DNA from 3 places in the Arthrobacter sp. TJ-236 genome. Region 2 is predicted to be linked to each of the others. Evidence: predicted binding sites of a transcription regulator. Region 2 holds the regulator's gene; each other region holds the start of a gene.
The links. The regulator LexA, encoded in region 2, represses DNA repair genes until DNA is damaged. The targets are predictions, from matches to a motif close to TCGAACANNTGTTCGA.
Positions count from the first base shown of each region.

Region 1: the regulator LexA is predicted to act here: its motif matches at 1,813-1,828, upstream of imuA' (DnaE2-dependent mutagenesis accessory factor ImuA').
Region 3: the regulator LexA is predicted to act here: its motif matches at 1,824-1,839, upstream of AC4D16_RS16455 (DUF6504 family protein).

Region 1 is NZ_JBZCNI010000003.1:109,894-114,600, reverse strand. It holds gene AC4D16_RS12735 (GntP family permease) at 1-179, shown strand, start outside; gene AC4D16_RS12730 (LysR family substrate-binding domain-containing protein) at 176-892, opposite strand; gene AC4D16_RS12725 (DUF5997 family protein) at 960-1,352, shown strand; gene imuA' (DnaE2-dependent mutagenesis accessory factor ImuA') at 1,839-2,702, shown strand; gene AC4D16_RS12715 (DNA polymerase Y family protein) at 2,699-4,324, shown strand; gene AC4D16_RS12710 (error-prone DNA polymerase) at 4,415-4,707, shown strand, end outside.
Region 2 is NZ_JBZCNI010000002.1:726,898-731,604, reverse strand. It holds gene AC4D16_RS11995 (histidinol-phosphate transaminase) at 1-775, opposite strand, end outside; gene AC4D16_RS11990 (LysM peptidoglycan-binding domain-containing protein) at 785-1,225, opposite strand; gene lexA (transcriptional repressor LexA) at 1,633-2,304, shown strand; gene AC4D16_RS11980 (ATP-dependent DNA helicase) at 2,372-4,462, opposite strand; gene hflX (GTPase HflX) at 4,455-4,707, opposite strand, start outside.
Region 3 is NZ_JBZCNI010000007.1:36,201-40,907, forward strand. It holds gene AC4D16_RS16445 (McrC family protein) at 1-54, opposite strand, end outside; gene AC4D16_RS16450 (McrB family protein) at 60-1,697, opposite strand; gene AC4D16_RS16455 (DUF6504 family protein) at 1,954-2,274, shown strand; gene AC4D16_RS16460 (hypothetical protein) at 2,343-2,630, shown strand; gene AC4D16_RS16465 (ParB family protein) at 2,816-3,073, opposite strand; gene AC4D16_RS16470 (helix-turn-helix domain-containing protein) at 3,070-3,357, opposite strand; gene AC4D16_RS16475 (hypothetical protein) at 3,364-3,756, opposite strand; gene AC4D16_RS16480 (single-stranded DNA-binding protein) at 3,861-4,433, opposite strand; gene AC4D16_RS16485 (hypothetical protein) at 4,528-4,707, opposite strand, start outside.

The DNA.
Region 1 (4,707 bases), on a different contig from region 2:
TCGCCGGTGGTTCGGTGGTGGCGAGTCACGTCAACGACTCCGGGTTCTGGCTCGTGGGCCGGTTCCTCAACATGGACGTCAAGACGACGCTGAAGACCTGGACCGTCATGGAGACGACCATCGGCCTGATGGGCTTCGTCATCGCCGCCGGGGTCTTCGCCCTCGCCTCCGTGGGCTAGCGACGCTTCCCCCGGGACCTTGCAGGCCCACCCTGCTTCGTCCCGGGGGTGTTCGGACGGCCCGCCCTCGGATTCGCGGACCCGCTCGCACCCTTGGCCGTCGCCTTCTTCGCCGCGGCCTTCTGCGCCGCGGACCGTTTCGGCGCCTCACGCTGGGAGGGCTGCCGGGAGCTCTGCGCCGTGCGCCCCCGGACGATTCCGATGAACTCCTCGACGTCGTCGGACTCGTCCTCCACACGCCACGCGATACCGATGGTGGTCGTCGCGACACCGGGAACCGGACGGTGCACGGCGTCCTTCCGCGCGTACAGGCGGGCCAGCGACATGGGCAGGACGACGACGCCGGCACCCGACGCCGCCACCTCGACGGCCAGCCGCGCACCCCCGCATGCGACGACGTCGAGCAGCGTCTCGCCGTCGAGCTCCTCGGCCGGGACGTCGTCGTACAGCGAGAGCTCGTTCTCCCGCGACATGACCACCACGGGTTGCTCCTCGTAGAGCGGGATCAGATGGAAGCCGGCCCGGTCCACGGGAAGCCGGACGAAGGCGACGTCGTCGGATCCGGCCCTCAGGGCGGCGAGGGGATCGTCGTCGTGCTGGTGGAGTTCCAGCGGCACGTCAGGATGGCGCTCACGCCAGCGCGCCACCCACTTCCCGGGAGTCACGCCCGGCACGAAGCCGACGGACAGGGATCGGGACTGGTCGGCGTGCACCTCATCACAGTAGCCTCCGGGCCCTGCGGCGGGTGGATGGGCCGGGTCCGCCCGTTAAGCTGGGAGGATGACTCCCTCGAAGACGCCGCAAACGCTGAAGCCCGCCACCGCGGCCAAGAAACTGGGGATCTACCTGCCCGCTGCTCCGCAGGAGTTCCAGGAGACGGAGTTGACGCGCGCCGAGTTCAACGAACTCCAGCAGACCCCGCCCGAGTGGCTCGCCGAACTGCGCCGCACCGGCCCGCATCCCCGCCCCGTCGTCGCGCAGAAGCTGGGGATCTCCATCGGCGGTCTCGCCCGCGGAGGGGTCACCGATCCCCTCACGAGCGAGCAGATCACGGCACTGCTGCAGGACCCGCCGGCCTGGCTGGTCGCGGAGCGGTCCACGCAGGCCGCCGTCCGCGCGGAGGCCGCACGGGTCAAGGAGCGCGCAGCGAGCACCACCGCCGACACCGAGTAATCATCGGATAGTGGTCGTCGGGTCGTCCGGCAAGTCGTCCGGCGGCTCGACCCAGCGGCATGGCCCTGAGGCTTGGTCCGGCGCCGGCGAACAAAGCCGGTCCTCTTCCGTCGACCCTGACTCGGTGTGGAAAGACGCGCCGGGGCACGACGGCGCCGTCCTCGTGCCCCCGTGAGCGGCTCCTGGGCGTGCGTCCCTGAGCGTGCCTCCAGCGTTCCTGTGTGTCGGCGGGTCTCCGTGTGTCCGTATCGGCGACATCCCTGTGCCCCTGTATGTCGGCACGTCCCCGTGCCCGGCGTGTCTCGTGTCCTGTGTCCTGTGTGCCGTGTCTCCGGAGGACGTCATGGCCCGTCGCCTCACGCCGCGCAGGCTCTGAGAAAGCCCTGTGCGCGTTCGTGATCCGGGCGCACGCCTACCATGGAAGTGCCGAATTCCTGCGAAGGCGCGCCGATTGACTTAATCGAACACGTATTCGAATATTGGTGGGTGACGCCCTCAGCTGCCGGCCATGCCCTCGAGTGGGATGAGCCGTACCCCGACGCTGAAGCGCCACGTCCCGACGCCCCCGGCACCTCCGCGACCCGTGGCCGCGGGGATGTCGCACAGGATCTCCAGTCCCGCATCAACAGCATGCAGGCTCCCACCCTCGATTCACGGAGACTGCCCACTGTTCCGGCCCTGGCGCGGATCCTGCCCGGCGGCGGACTGCAATCGGGTGGCTCCTACGCCGTCCGCAACTCCACCACCCTCGCCATGGCCCTGCTCGCGGGCCCGTCGTCCACGGGCTCCTGGTGCAGCGTCATCGGCATCCCGGACTTCAGCGTGGAGGCAGCACAGGGGTTCGGCATCAATCTCGAACGCCTCATCCTGATCCCCGATCCCGGAAGCCAGTGGCTCACGGTCACCGCAGCACTCGTGGACGTCGTCTCGATCGTCCTCACCCGCGCCCCGGAACACCTCGCCCCCACGGAATGGGCCCGGCTCAAGGCCAGGCTCCGCCAACGGGGAGCAGCGCTGATCACGCTGGGTGCCTGGAAGCAGAGCGACTCGACGCTCGGCGTCGCCGAGAGCGCCTGGGAGGGCCTCGGCGCAGGCACCGGACACCTGCGGGGACGCCGGATGAAGATCACCGCGACCCAACCCTCGGGCAGGCTCCGTCACGCCTACGTGGGGCTCACGGATCTGCAGGGCGTGGCCGCGGTGGAACCGGCGGCGTCGCACCCGGCGGGTACGCCCGTCGGAATCCCCGCAGGGGTCCCCGCCGGGGTCCCCGCAGGCCTTCCCGCCGGCCTTCCCATGGGTGACGCCGCACCCGGCCTGTTCGAGCCGCTACTGGTGAAGTCCTCGTGACCGCGTCCCCGTCGGTTCCGTCCCTGACGCCTGCCGCACCCACGGCCACCCGGATCATGATGCTCTGGTGCCCCGACTGGCCCATCACCGCAGCGCTCCGCGAGCACGCCCTGCCCACCGACGCTGCACTCGCGCTCGTGGAGCGGGGTGAGGTCTTCGCCTGCTCTCCCGCCGCTCGCCAGGACGGCGTGAAGAGGGGTCTGCGTATCCGCGAAGCACAGGCACGCAGCACCGGACTGGTGTGCCTGCCCTACGATCCCTCCCTGGACGACCGCACCTTCGAACCGGTGACCGCCGCGGTGGAGACCATCATGCCCGGCGTCCAGGTGATCCGGCCCGGACTGTGCGCCATCAGGGTCAAGGGGCCCTCGCGCTACTACGGCGGCGAGGACAAGGCGGCGGACGTGGTCTTCGCGACACTCGAGGCCATGGGGCTCACGGACGTGCGGATCGGCATCGCGGACGGTCCGTTCGCCGCCGAGCAGGCCGCCAAGGCCACGGACCAGGTGGAGGAGCTGGACACCGAGCGCCTCGTCGTCATCCCGCCCGGACGCTCGCCCCTGTTCCTCAGCAGCTACCCCCTGGAGATCCTCGAGGTACCGAAACTCGCCGTCCTGCTGAAGCGCCTGGGTATCCGTTCCCTCGGCGACTTCGCGGCGCTCAAGGCCTCGGACGTCCGGAACCGCTTCGGGATCGAGGGGGCGATCGCGCACCGCCAGGCGAGCGGCCTCGACCACCGGAACGTCGTGGCGCGGAAACCGCCACCGGACCTGGACACCCAGGCCGATTTCGAGCCCCCGCTCGCCCGTATCGACCAGCTCGCCTTCGCGTTCCGCACGAAGGCCGAGGAGTTCGTGGGGGCGCTCCGTGACGCGGGGCTGGTGTGCAGCGCCCTGCACGTCTCGCTGCACACGGAATCGGGGGAGGTCTCCGAGCGCCGCTGGCAGCATCCGCGCTGGTTCGACGCCGACGACGTCGTGGACCGCGTGCGCTGGCAGCTCCAGGGCACCAACGCGTCCGATCACGGCCTGACCTCCGGCATCAGCCGTGTCCACGTGGTCCCGGACATCGTCGAGGACCTCGCCGACCACGCCGACGGCCTGTGGGGCACGGGACCGGACGAGGGAATCCACCACGGGCTCGCCCGCGTGCAGAGCATGCTCGGGCACGGCGCCGTGCTCACCGCGATCATCGCCGGCGGGCGGTTGCTCGCTGACCGCCGGGTGTTCATCCCGTGGGGGGACACGCCGTCGGACCCGCAGCAGTCCGGGAAGGCCTCGGTCAGGAACCGGGAGCAGCCCTGGCCCGGGCGGGTGCCCGGACCGGCACCCGCCACGGTGTTCGCGCATCCCGTGCCCGCCGTCGTCGTGGATTCCCGCGGCAACCCTGTGGACGTGGACCCCCGCGGCGTCCTCAGCGCCGACCCTGCGTTCTTCAGTGCGGGGCCCGACGACGACCGCCGGACCGTGCACTCCTGGACCGGACCCTGGCCCATCAACGAACGCTGGTGGGACCCGAAGGGCCGTGTCCTCAACCGCTTCCAGGTGGTGGACCGGTCGGGCTCCGCCTGGCTGCTCCTGCTCGAGGACCATGCATGGTGGGTCGAGGCCGGCTACGACTGACCCGACGGCTGACTCGGAGCACCGGAGCACCGGAGCACAGACGACACCGCACACACGCACGCACACACGAGATCCGAACGGGGAGGCACCATGGGCTGGAACAACCCACCCATTCCGTGGTCGGACTTCGAGCGGAGCCTGTCCGACACCCGCCCCGGCTCCCCTCCTCTCGGGGCGGACGGCGGGGACAGCCCCGCGTGGTCGCGGAAGCGGCAGCCGTACACGGCACCGCCTGAGGCATCCGCGCCCGAGGGCCCGGTGGTGCCGTACGCGGAACTGCACGTCCACTCGAACTTCAGCTTCCTCGACGGCGCCTCGAGCCCCGAGCACCTCGCCGAGGAGGCCCAGCGGCTGGGCCTCTCGGGCATGGCCCTCACCGATCA
Region 2 (4,707 bases):
ACGGGAGCCGCACCAACCGGAGGGCGTCCGTCACCTCGGGGGCCGCCGCGAGATACCCGAGCCTCGCGCCCGCCATCGCGAAGGCCTTGCTCATGGTGCGCGAAACCATCAGGCGCGGCCGGCCGGGCAACAGGGTCAGCGCACTCGGGGTGCCCTGCTGGAGGAATTCGCCGTAGGCCTCGTCGACGATGATCATCGCCCTGGCCGCCTCACCCGCTGCATAGGCCGCCTCGATCACGTCGAGACCAAGGGCCGTCCCCGTGGGGTTGTTGGGTGAGCAGAGGAACACCACGTTCGCGCCCGACTCCGTGACCGCCCGCGCCGTGGACTCGGGGTCCATCGCGAAGGCCGCTCCGCGCTCCGCGGTCACGTAGCGCGTCCCCGTGCCGCTGGCGAGCAGCGGATACATGGAGTAGGTGGGCGGGAAGCCGATGGCCGTGCGTCCGGGACCGCCGAAGGCCTGCAGTATCTGCTGGAGCACTTCGTTCGAGCCGTTGGCCGCCCAGAGCTGGTCGGGCGTCAACCCGTGACCCAGGTACGCGGCGAGGTTCGCGCGAAGTTCCGAGAACTCGCGGTCCGGGTACCGGTTCAACCCGCCGGTGGCGTCCGACACGGCGGCCACGATGGCCTGGTGGACGTCGGCGGGGACACGGTGCGTGTTCTCGTTGACGTTCAGGAGGATGGGGACGTCGAGCTGGGGCGCACCGTAAGGGTGCTGCCCTACGAGGTCGTCGCGGAGGGGCAGGCTCGCAAGGGCGTCGGCAGAGGAAGGCACCTGCCGAGTTTAGCCCTGGACGGGTACCGAGATGCTCTGTCCGGCTTGCACCACGGAGGTCCGCAGGTTGTTGAGCTCGACGATCTCGGCGACGACATCCCGCGTATCGCGATCAGGCGCATAGGACGAGGCGAGGCCCCAGAGTGTCTCCCCCGCCGCGATGGTCACGTCGATGGTCGGCGCTGCCTGCGACGGCCCGTCCCCTGCCTGGGCCTGGGACGTCAGGAACGCCCCGAGCAGGATGAGCATCGCGACGATCAGGGTGATCGGCAGCCCGACGAGGAGGAGACGCCCGCGGCGGGTCAAGGTGATGCGATCGGGTACGGCGGCGGGCGTGTGGACGCGCTCGGCGCCGGCCGACGTCCGGGGACGGGCGACGGTGGGCACGATGACGCCACGATCGACGATGGACGCCGTGGAGCTGCCCTGCAGAACCAGTGCTTCGGTCATGACCTGCCTCTTCCCTTCGAACGGTCCGTCCGGGATCTGATCCCGAATCGAACATGCGTACTAATACTCCTGAGTCCTTTCTAGCACTGAGGAACGATGCGTGTCGAGACTCGCTCGAACATATGTTTGAAAACAAGCATCGACTCGCCTAGCGTGGCGTGAAGGACCGACGACCGTTATTCCTTGTCCCCTCGGGGACCCGGGCTTCCGATCTAGGTCCAGACAATCACCCGCCACCGACAGAATCGCTCCCGCGGTCCGGACGGTCCGGCGGGGGAACCCAGATCTGGACGAAGGGCATGCGCGTGGCGGAAGCAGCACCGGCAGACCGGCAGGAATCGAACACAGCGAGCAGTCCGCGCGCGGTTCCCGGGCCGGCCGGTCGTGGTCGTCCCCGCGGGCGGTCGGTGTCCAAGGGCCTGACGCCGCGGCAACTGACGATCCTGGAGACCATCCAGCGGTCCATCTCGGACAAGGGCTACCCGCCGTCGATGCGTGAGATCGGCGACACCGTCGGTCTCGCGAGTCTCTCGAGCGTGACCCATCAGCTGTCCCAGCTGGAGCGCCTCGGCTACCTCCGGCGGGATCCCAAGCGTCCGCGGGCCATGGAGGTCCTCCTCCCGCTCACGCTGACGACCGACGGCGCGTCATCGGACCCGTCGGACGGCGGGGCGGCGTCGAGCGCGGATCAGCAGATCGCGGTGGACACCGCACTGGTACCCCTCGTAGGACGCATCGCGGCTGGTGGGCCGATCCTCGCGGACCAGGTGATCGAGGACGTGATGCCCCTCCCTCGCCAGATCGTCGGGCACGGGGAGCTGTTCATGCTCAAGGTCTCCGGTGACTCCATGGTCGACGCAGCCATCTGCGACGGCGACTGGGTGGTGGTGCGGAAGCAGCAGAGCGCCCAGAACGGGGACATCGTCGCGGCGCTGCTCGACGACGAGGCCACCGTCAAGACCTTCCGCCAGCGTGACGGGCACACCTGGCTGCTCCCCCAGAACACGAGGTACGAACCGATCCTCGGCGACCACGCCAGCATCATGGGCAAGGTCGTCTCGGTGATGCGAGCGCTCTGACGCCGTCAGGCCCTGACCGGCCGTGTCAGCGCCGTCGACGGCGGTCGTCACCGCCCGTCAGGCCGGGTCAGCGTGCGGAGAGCCGCTCGAGGATGCCGGTCACGGTCGCCCGGTCGGTGGTCGCCCAGAAGGGCGGCAGCGCAGCGCGGAGGAACCCGCCGTACCGCGCGGTCGCGAGGCGGCTGTCGAGCACCGCGACCACGCCGCGGTCCTCCGCCGCGCGGATCAGACGACCCGCGCCCTGCGCGAGCCGCACCGCGGCATGCGTCGCCGAGACACTCATGAACCCGTTGCCCCCGTTCCGCGCAACGGCTCGCGTGCGCGCCGTCATGAGCGGATCGTCCGGCCTCGGGAACGGGATGCGGTCTATGATCACCAGCCTGCAGGACGACCCGGGGACGTCCACCCCCTGCCAGAGGGACATCGTCCCGAACAGGCAGGTGTCCGGCTCGTCGGCGAACTGTGTCACGAGGGCGTTGAGCGAGGATTCGCCCTGGCACAGGATCTCGAAGTCCACCTCGGGCCGGAGTGTCTCCGCAGCCTCCTCGGCGGCCCGTTTCGAGGAGAAGAGGCCGAGCGCTCCCCCACGGCTCGCCGTGATGAGCGTGAGGATCTCCGCGAGCTGGGCGTCGGACACCCCCCGCTCCGGCTTCGGCAGGTCCTGTGCCACGTAGAGCACACCCTGCTTGGGGTAGTCGAACGGGCTGCCGACGTCGACCCCGGTCCAGGCCGGGGCACCCGGGCCACTGAGCCCGAGCGATCCCGCGACAGGACCGAACTCGGAACCGATGGCCAGCGTGGCGGAGGTGAGGATCACCGTGTGGTCCTCGAACAGACCCTCGCGCAGGCGACCCGCCACCGAGAGCGGGGCGACGTTGAGGGTGGCCGGTGAGGTCTCGTCCGGCTGGGAGTACCCGGAGCCCGGAGTGAACGTGCTGGGGCGGGAAGCCCACACCACCTCGTTCAGGTCGGCCGCGGCGAGGATCCGCTCGGCGAGTTCGAAGACGAGCGTCACCCGGGCGCGCGCCACCTGCCGCCCGCCGTCGGCGTCGGCCTCCGACTTCCCCTCGGTCTTCGTGTCCGACAGGGCGGCGCGGGAGGCGTCCCGCACCTGCTCCAGGGACTGCGCGAGTTCCTCGGGCAGTCCGCCCGGCAGGAGCCCCGACGGCAGGCGTTCCGAGGCCGCCTCGAAGGCGTCGCCGGCCGTGTCGAGAGCGCCCGTGCTGATGGACGCGTGCCGCCGCAGCGCTGCAGCGGCGGCGGAGACCATCGACGCCGAGAGCTGACCGGACACGGCACCGGTGACGCGGTCGTGCAGCTCGTGGGCCTCGTCGATGACCACGACGTCGTACTCCGGAAGTACGGCGAGCCCCTCGAAGGCACTGATCGCGAGCATCGCGTGGTTGGTGATGATGATGTCGGCGTCCGCCGCCGCCGCGCGCGCCTTCTCGCTGAAGCACTCCTGCGCCACAGGGCAGCGCGCCGCACCGAGGCATTCCATGCTGGACACCGACACCTGTCGCCACGCGCGGTCGCTCACGCCGGGCACGAGGTCGTCGCGGTCGCCCGTCGTCGTCTCCTCGGCCCACTCACGCAACCGCACCACCTCCTGGCCGAGGGCCGAGGCGGGAGCACCGCCGCCCAGCGGCGGGGACGGATGCTGTGCGGCGTCCTCCCCGAGGCTGAACAGCGTTCCCGGGGCGTCCTCCTCCGGGAAGCCGCCGCCGGTCTTGTGGAGGCAGACGTAGTTGGAGCGCCCCTTGAGGAGCGCGACGTCGACCGGGCGGGAGAGCGCCGGGCGGACGGCGTCGAGCAGCCGCGGGAGATCCCGTCCCACGATCTGCGCCTGCAGGGCGAGGGTCGCCGTGGAGACGACCGACGGGCGGTCGCTCTCCATGGCCTGCGCTATCAGCGGCACGAGGTAGGCGAGGGACTTACCGGTTCCCGTGCCGGCCTGGACGAGGAGGTGATCCCCCGAGTCGATCGCCTCACTGACCTGTCGCACCATCTCGTGCTGTCCCGCGCGCATCTCACCGCCCATCGCACCGACGGCGGCGTCGAGCAGTTCGAGGGATCGGCGGGCGTGGGGGGAGGGCACCCCGCCGGCCGCGGTGTCCGGCGCCGCGATCACGGCGCCGGACCGCGTGGACTCACTCATGCCGCAGGTACGGCTCCAGTTCGGCTGCCAGACCCTCACGCACCATCACGTCGAGGCGCGTTCCCTCGTCCACGTGCTCCATGCCGAGGATCTCGGCGTCCTCCTCGTGCAGGCGGCTGACGATCTCCCCGTGCTCGTAGGGGATCATCAGGTCCATCTTCACCCCGGGTCGCGGGATGCTGGTGCTGACCAGTTGGCGCAACTCGGTCAGGCCCTCGCCCGTGCGGGCGGAGACGACGACGGAG
Region 3 (4,707 bases), on a different contig from region 2:
CAGCTTCAGGACCGCGAAAGAGTCCGCTCCCTCGACCTGTTCGTCAGGCGACATTCACACTACGAAGTTTCTTCGCCAGGAACGCCCGAGGGTGTCTGCTGCTCGGCCGATTCCTCTTCACGATCGACGGCAGCACGCCATCCCTGTTCGACACTCTGACGCGACTCGCTGTCGTGGCGGAACGCTCGAGCAACATGGAACTGCAGCTGATGATTCCAGAGGTCCTGAAGATCGCTGACGTTTGTAGTCTGCGCGAAGTAGGCCTGACCGAGGGCCGCCATCGGCGTATCGGTAGCTCTCTTGTTCACATCGCGGAACCACGCGACGACGCGATTGCGAAGATTCTCGGGAAGACCGTTGTCATCGAGCATTGCAGCTAGGGCACCCGGATCAGGCTGCATGACAATCTTGGCGAAGCGACGCTCGAACGCTGCGTCAACCTCATCCACTCCCTTGTCCATCGGGTTCATCGTGCACAGCAGTACGAGATTTTTGGGAATGGAGGCCTCTCTCCCGGATGAGAGAGTGAACGAGACGTCCCGCTTGCTCTTCTCGACGTAAGTCAGCGCTTCTCCGAAGACTCGCCCCACATCGGCGCGGCTCAGTTCATCTACGACGAGAACGAAAGTGTGCTCGGGACTCGCTCGAGCGCGCCTGCTCATCTCTATGAGATGTCCCGGGCGAAGGACAAAGCCTTGACCGGACTCCTGCGGCCGGAATCCCTCGATGAAGTCCTCGTATTGGTATGAGGCATGAAACTGGACGTAGCGGATGCGTTCCGGCTTCCCCGCTGCGAGGCTCTCAGCCACGAGAGCGGCCGCATAGGACTTTCCCGTACCAGGAGGCCCGGTGAAGATCACGCCTCCACTGGTCTCCAGGAGCCGGCGCACCAAGGTGACCATGGGATGAGACTCGGGCAGTTGTTCGGCTGCCGGACTGTTCGATGCGTGCGACGTCACGGGGCCCTGCTGATAGCCGATTCCTAAATCGGTGACGGACAGTGAACGAACTGGATTTCGAGAAGTCTCGACGGGCATGGGATCGGCGTTCACCCCGAAGGCGACAATGCCTTCGCCCTCTTCCGTGCGTGGCGGCTCAAGTGGCTCGAACAGCTCTATCAGGGGAGCTTCTTCAGGTAAAAACAGCTGATCGAAGGCCTTCTGCCCTACGTCGTCGAAGTCGAATCGAAACACGCTGCGGAAGGCGATGACCAGCGCGTCCTCGACATCTGAGAGAAGAAGATCGAAGCCGAAGTCACGTAGTAGGAACGCGGCTAACGACGCGGCGTTGACCCGCTCCCCGTGGAGCAGTGCATCGAGGGCTTGCTGCTCGTGGTTGTCATCAAGTTCATAGTGGCCTCGGCCGTCTGTTGCGAGGTCTGCGATGGATCCTCGGAGGGAGCTCGGCGCGAAGGAGCCGGCGAGGTTCCTGTTCAGCCAGTAGGAATTGGTATCTCTGACCTGCTGGTGAGATAGGGGTCGGTAATAGGGCTTATTGCGCGGCGCACCCTCTACTCGGATGAAAGGGGCTAGTTCCTGCTGCCAGTGGGGAGCTAGTCCTGTCGGGCTTCCTGATTCGATCGCGTGCCGCCGGAGAACGAGATACGCAAGGAAGAAGGAGTGGATCCGCGCGCGACGCAGATCGGTCATTGCGCGTTGCACAGCAGATACTGTCAGCACGCGATCGTATGTCGCCATACGCTTCATCCTAGTTCTGGCTGACCTCGCCACCAGGACAGGCATCGCCACCTGCCACTGCGGGCCTTCGTAGCAACAAAGCATCGCTCCTCCGCCGCACCAAGTTGCAGCCAGCTTCCCAAATAATCGAACCTGTGTTCTATTTTTAAGCCTGCACGAGGGACGGCAGAGGATGAGGACGGTACGGACGATGACAACGCAACCAGTCGACAGACCACACACCGAGACGGCCCGCATTGGCGCGCAAGGGCCCGGTGTGCCGGCCTGGCATGTGCTCGATGAGGTCGCGGACGTCCGGTTCCTGCCCTCGGGGTTGCCGTTGGCGCTGCGGTGGCGGGGCAGCCTGTGGCAGGTCATCGGCGAACCGGTCTCGTGGTCCAGCTCGAGCAGCTGGTGGGAACCAGCCACCACCCCTCCCAATGGCCAGCGCGATCAGGGGCGAGTCCTGACGACGAGGTTCTGGCGATTCCAGGTGCAGACCGGGCCGGCGTCTCCGGTGCTCGAGCTCGACATGAGCGCCGATCCCCGGTGGGAGGACTGGCGGCTGCGTCGCGTGGCCGGCGTCGACGGGCTCTAGAGCGGCGGTAGGCGGGACGTGGCCGGCTCATGGGCTCGAAAAGGTACGGCAAGCACTACGCCAGGCTGATGGACGACCGGATCGAGGAGTTCGTCATGCGCGAGGAGCTGATCATGCTCACCGCGGCCGAGCTCGACGTCGAGAACTGCGCGCCGATCGACTTTGCCGAGCCGCGGCGGGTGTACGCCTGGATTCGCTACCCCTCGAAGGCAATACGAGTCCAGGCCCATGCCACCGCCTATACCCGGACCGCGATCAAGATCCGGTTCCTCGAACCGATGATCAAGATCCACCGGGAAGGCTGGGTGTGGCTCAGCGCCGTTACACCAGTGCCAGCCGACCCCACCGAACCCTGACGAAGACCTGACGACATTCTGATGACGTACTACCCGTCAAAAACCGCCGACGTTCCCGTGACGGCTCGCTTGGATGGTTGCCGACTGCAGCGTGGAGGCCTTGGGGCAAAAAGAAGGAGACGGAAGCTGCACCACCAGCTTCCGTCTCCGTACTGCTTTCTTGCTTTCCCCTACACCGAGGAAATCTAGTGGGCCCGGTTCTTCTCTTCGGTGAGAGTCCGTCGGCCTGGGCGGAGGGCTCCCGGTGCGACCGGTTCCCACTTCCTGCCCTGGTTGTGCTTGCGTTGCAGGCGCTTCACCTCACGCATCACAGCTGCTTCGATCAAGTCTGTCACAGACCGGTACCCCTCGGCATTGCCTGCGGCGAGGAACGCTGCGCGGACCTGGTCCGCGTCGGTCTGGCTGAAGTACGGGGTGAACGACGCAGGCTTGTTCTTGCTCACTCTGGATCCCCTCCCCCAGCCTCTTCCCTGATCTGTCCCTCAACCTGTTCCCCTCGAGCTAGCTCTGCCCGGGCTCGGTCGTAGGCGGTGGCGATGTACTCCTCGAGCTTGGTCCGTTCGATGCGCCACTGCCCACGGCCACCGACCTGAATGGCCGGTAGCTCACCGGTCTTGATGAGCCCCATCACCGTTGTGCGTTGCACGTTCAGCTCCTCGCCCGCCTGCTGCAGGGTCAGGAACCGCAACGGCTGCGGCCGCTCGTCAAGGATCGTTCTGTCGCTCACGATGCCTCAGTCCCGGTAGCCCTGGCCTGCGATGGCGTTCTGTGCCTGCGCGAGATTATCACCGAGTTGTCTGGCGAGAGCGGCCGCGGAGGTCAGGTGATCGGTTGCTGTGGCGACTGACTGCACCGGGTCACGGCCCTGCCACTCGTAGACGTCGTGGGTGTCCAGGGACTTCCCGAGGCCAGCGGCGAGCTGGCCGAGGGCCTGCGAGAGCAGCCACTCGACACCCTTGAGGCTCCCCAGCACCTTGTAGGCGACCGGGGCCGGGATGGAATGTCCGGGCAAGCTGTGGTGGCAGATCATGCGCAGCTCCTCGTAGATCGCGTTAGCCGACGACACGATCACGGGGGTCGGTGGCTCGTCTTCCGCCAGTCTGAACTCGTCAAAGTCTTCGGTCATGGTGTGATCCTTCCAGAGGCGGTCTTCGTGGGTGCAGGTCTGCTGGTGAGTGAGGGTCGATGATCAGGAGGTGGCCGACGGTTGCCGGCCACCCTACGTGTTGATCAGAACGGCGGTTCGCTGTCAGGGCCGTTGCCCCACCCACCGGCACCACCGGTACCGCCGGCACCTGCTGCTGCGGGGGCTCCCCACGGGTCATCCGCGGGCTGCTGCTGAACCCGCTGGCCCTGGTTGCCCGGCTGCGCACCTCCCTGGAACCCTCCCCCGCCCTGAGCGTTGCCTCCACCGGCGCCGTTGTTGCCGGATCCGCTGCGCTGAGCACGGGTGACTTTCGCCGAGGCGTACCGCAGGCTCGGCCCGACCTCATCGACCTCGAGCTCCATCACGGTGCGCTTCTCGCCTTCCTTGGTGTCGTAGCTGCGGGACTTCAACCGGCCCTGGGCGATGACGCGGGTTCCCTTGGTCAGGGTCTCGGCGACGTTCTCGGCCGACTCGCGCCAGACGTTGCAGCGCAGGAACAGGGTTTCGCCGTCCTTCCAGTCATTGGACTGCCGGTCGAACGTGCGCGGGGTGGACGCGATGGTGAAGTTCGCGACCGCCGCCCCACTAGGGGTGAAACGGAGCTCGGGATCCGAGGTGAGGTTCCCGATGACGGTGATGACGGTTTCTCCGGCCATGATGCTCAACTGCCTTTCGTGTGGGGTGCTGGTGTTGTCGTTGATGAGTAAATGAGTGCGATGAGTAAGTAAGTAGAAGCAGGGCGGCTGGTGGTCAGCCGCGCCAGATTTTCAGTGCGCCTCCGAGGAGGAGGGCGCCCTGGGCGGCGTAGAACAGGGCGTCGGGCCCGGCGAGGAGAGTTCCCCGGGCGATGGCCAGGACTGCGGCCACCGTGAGGAGGCCGGCGCCGGCGATACCGATGAGCCAGACCAGAACGACGAACCCGTCGATGCG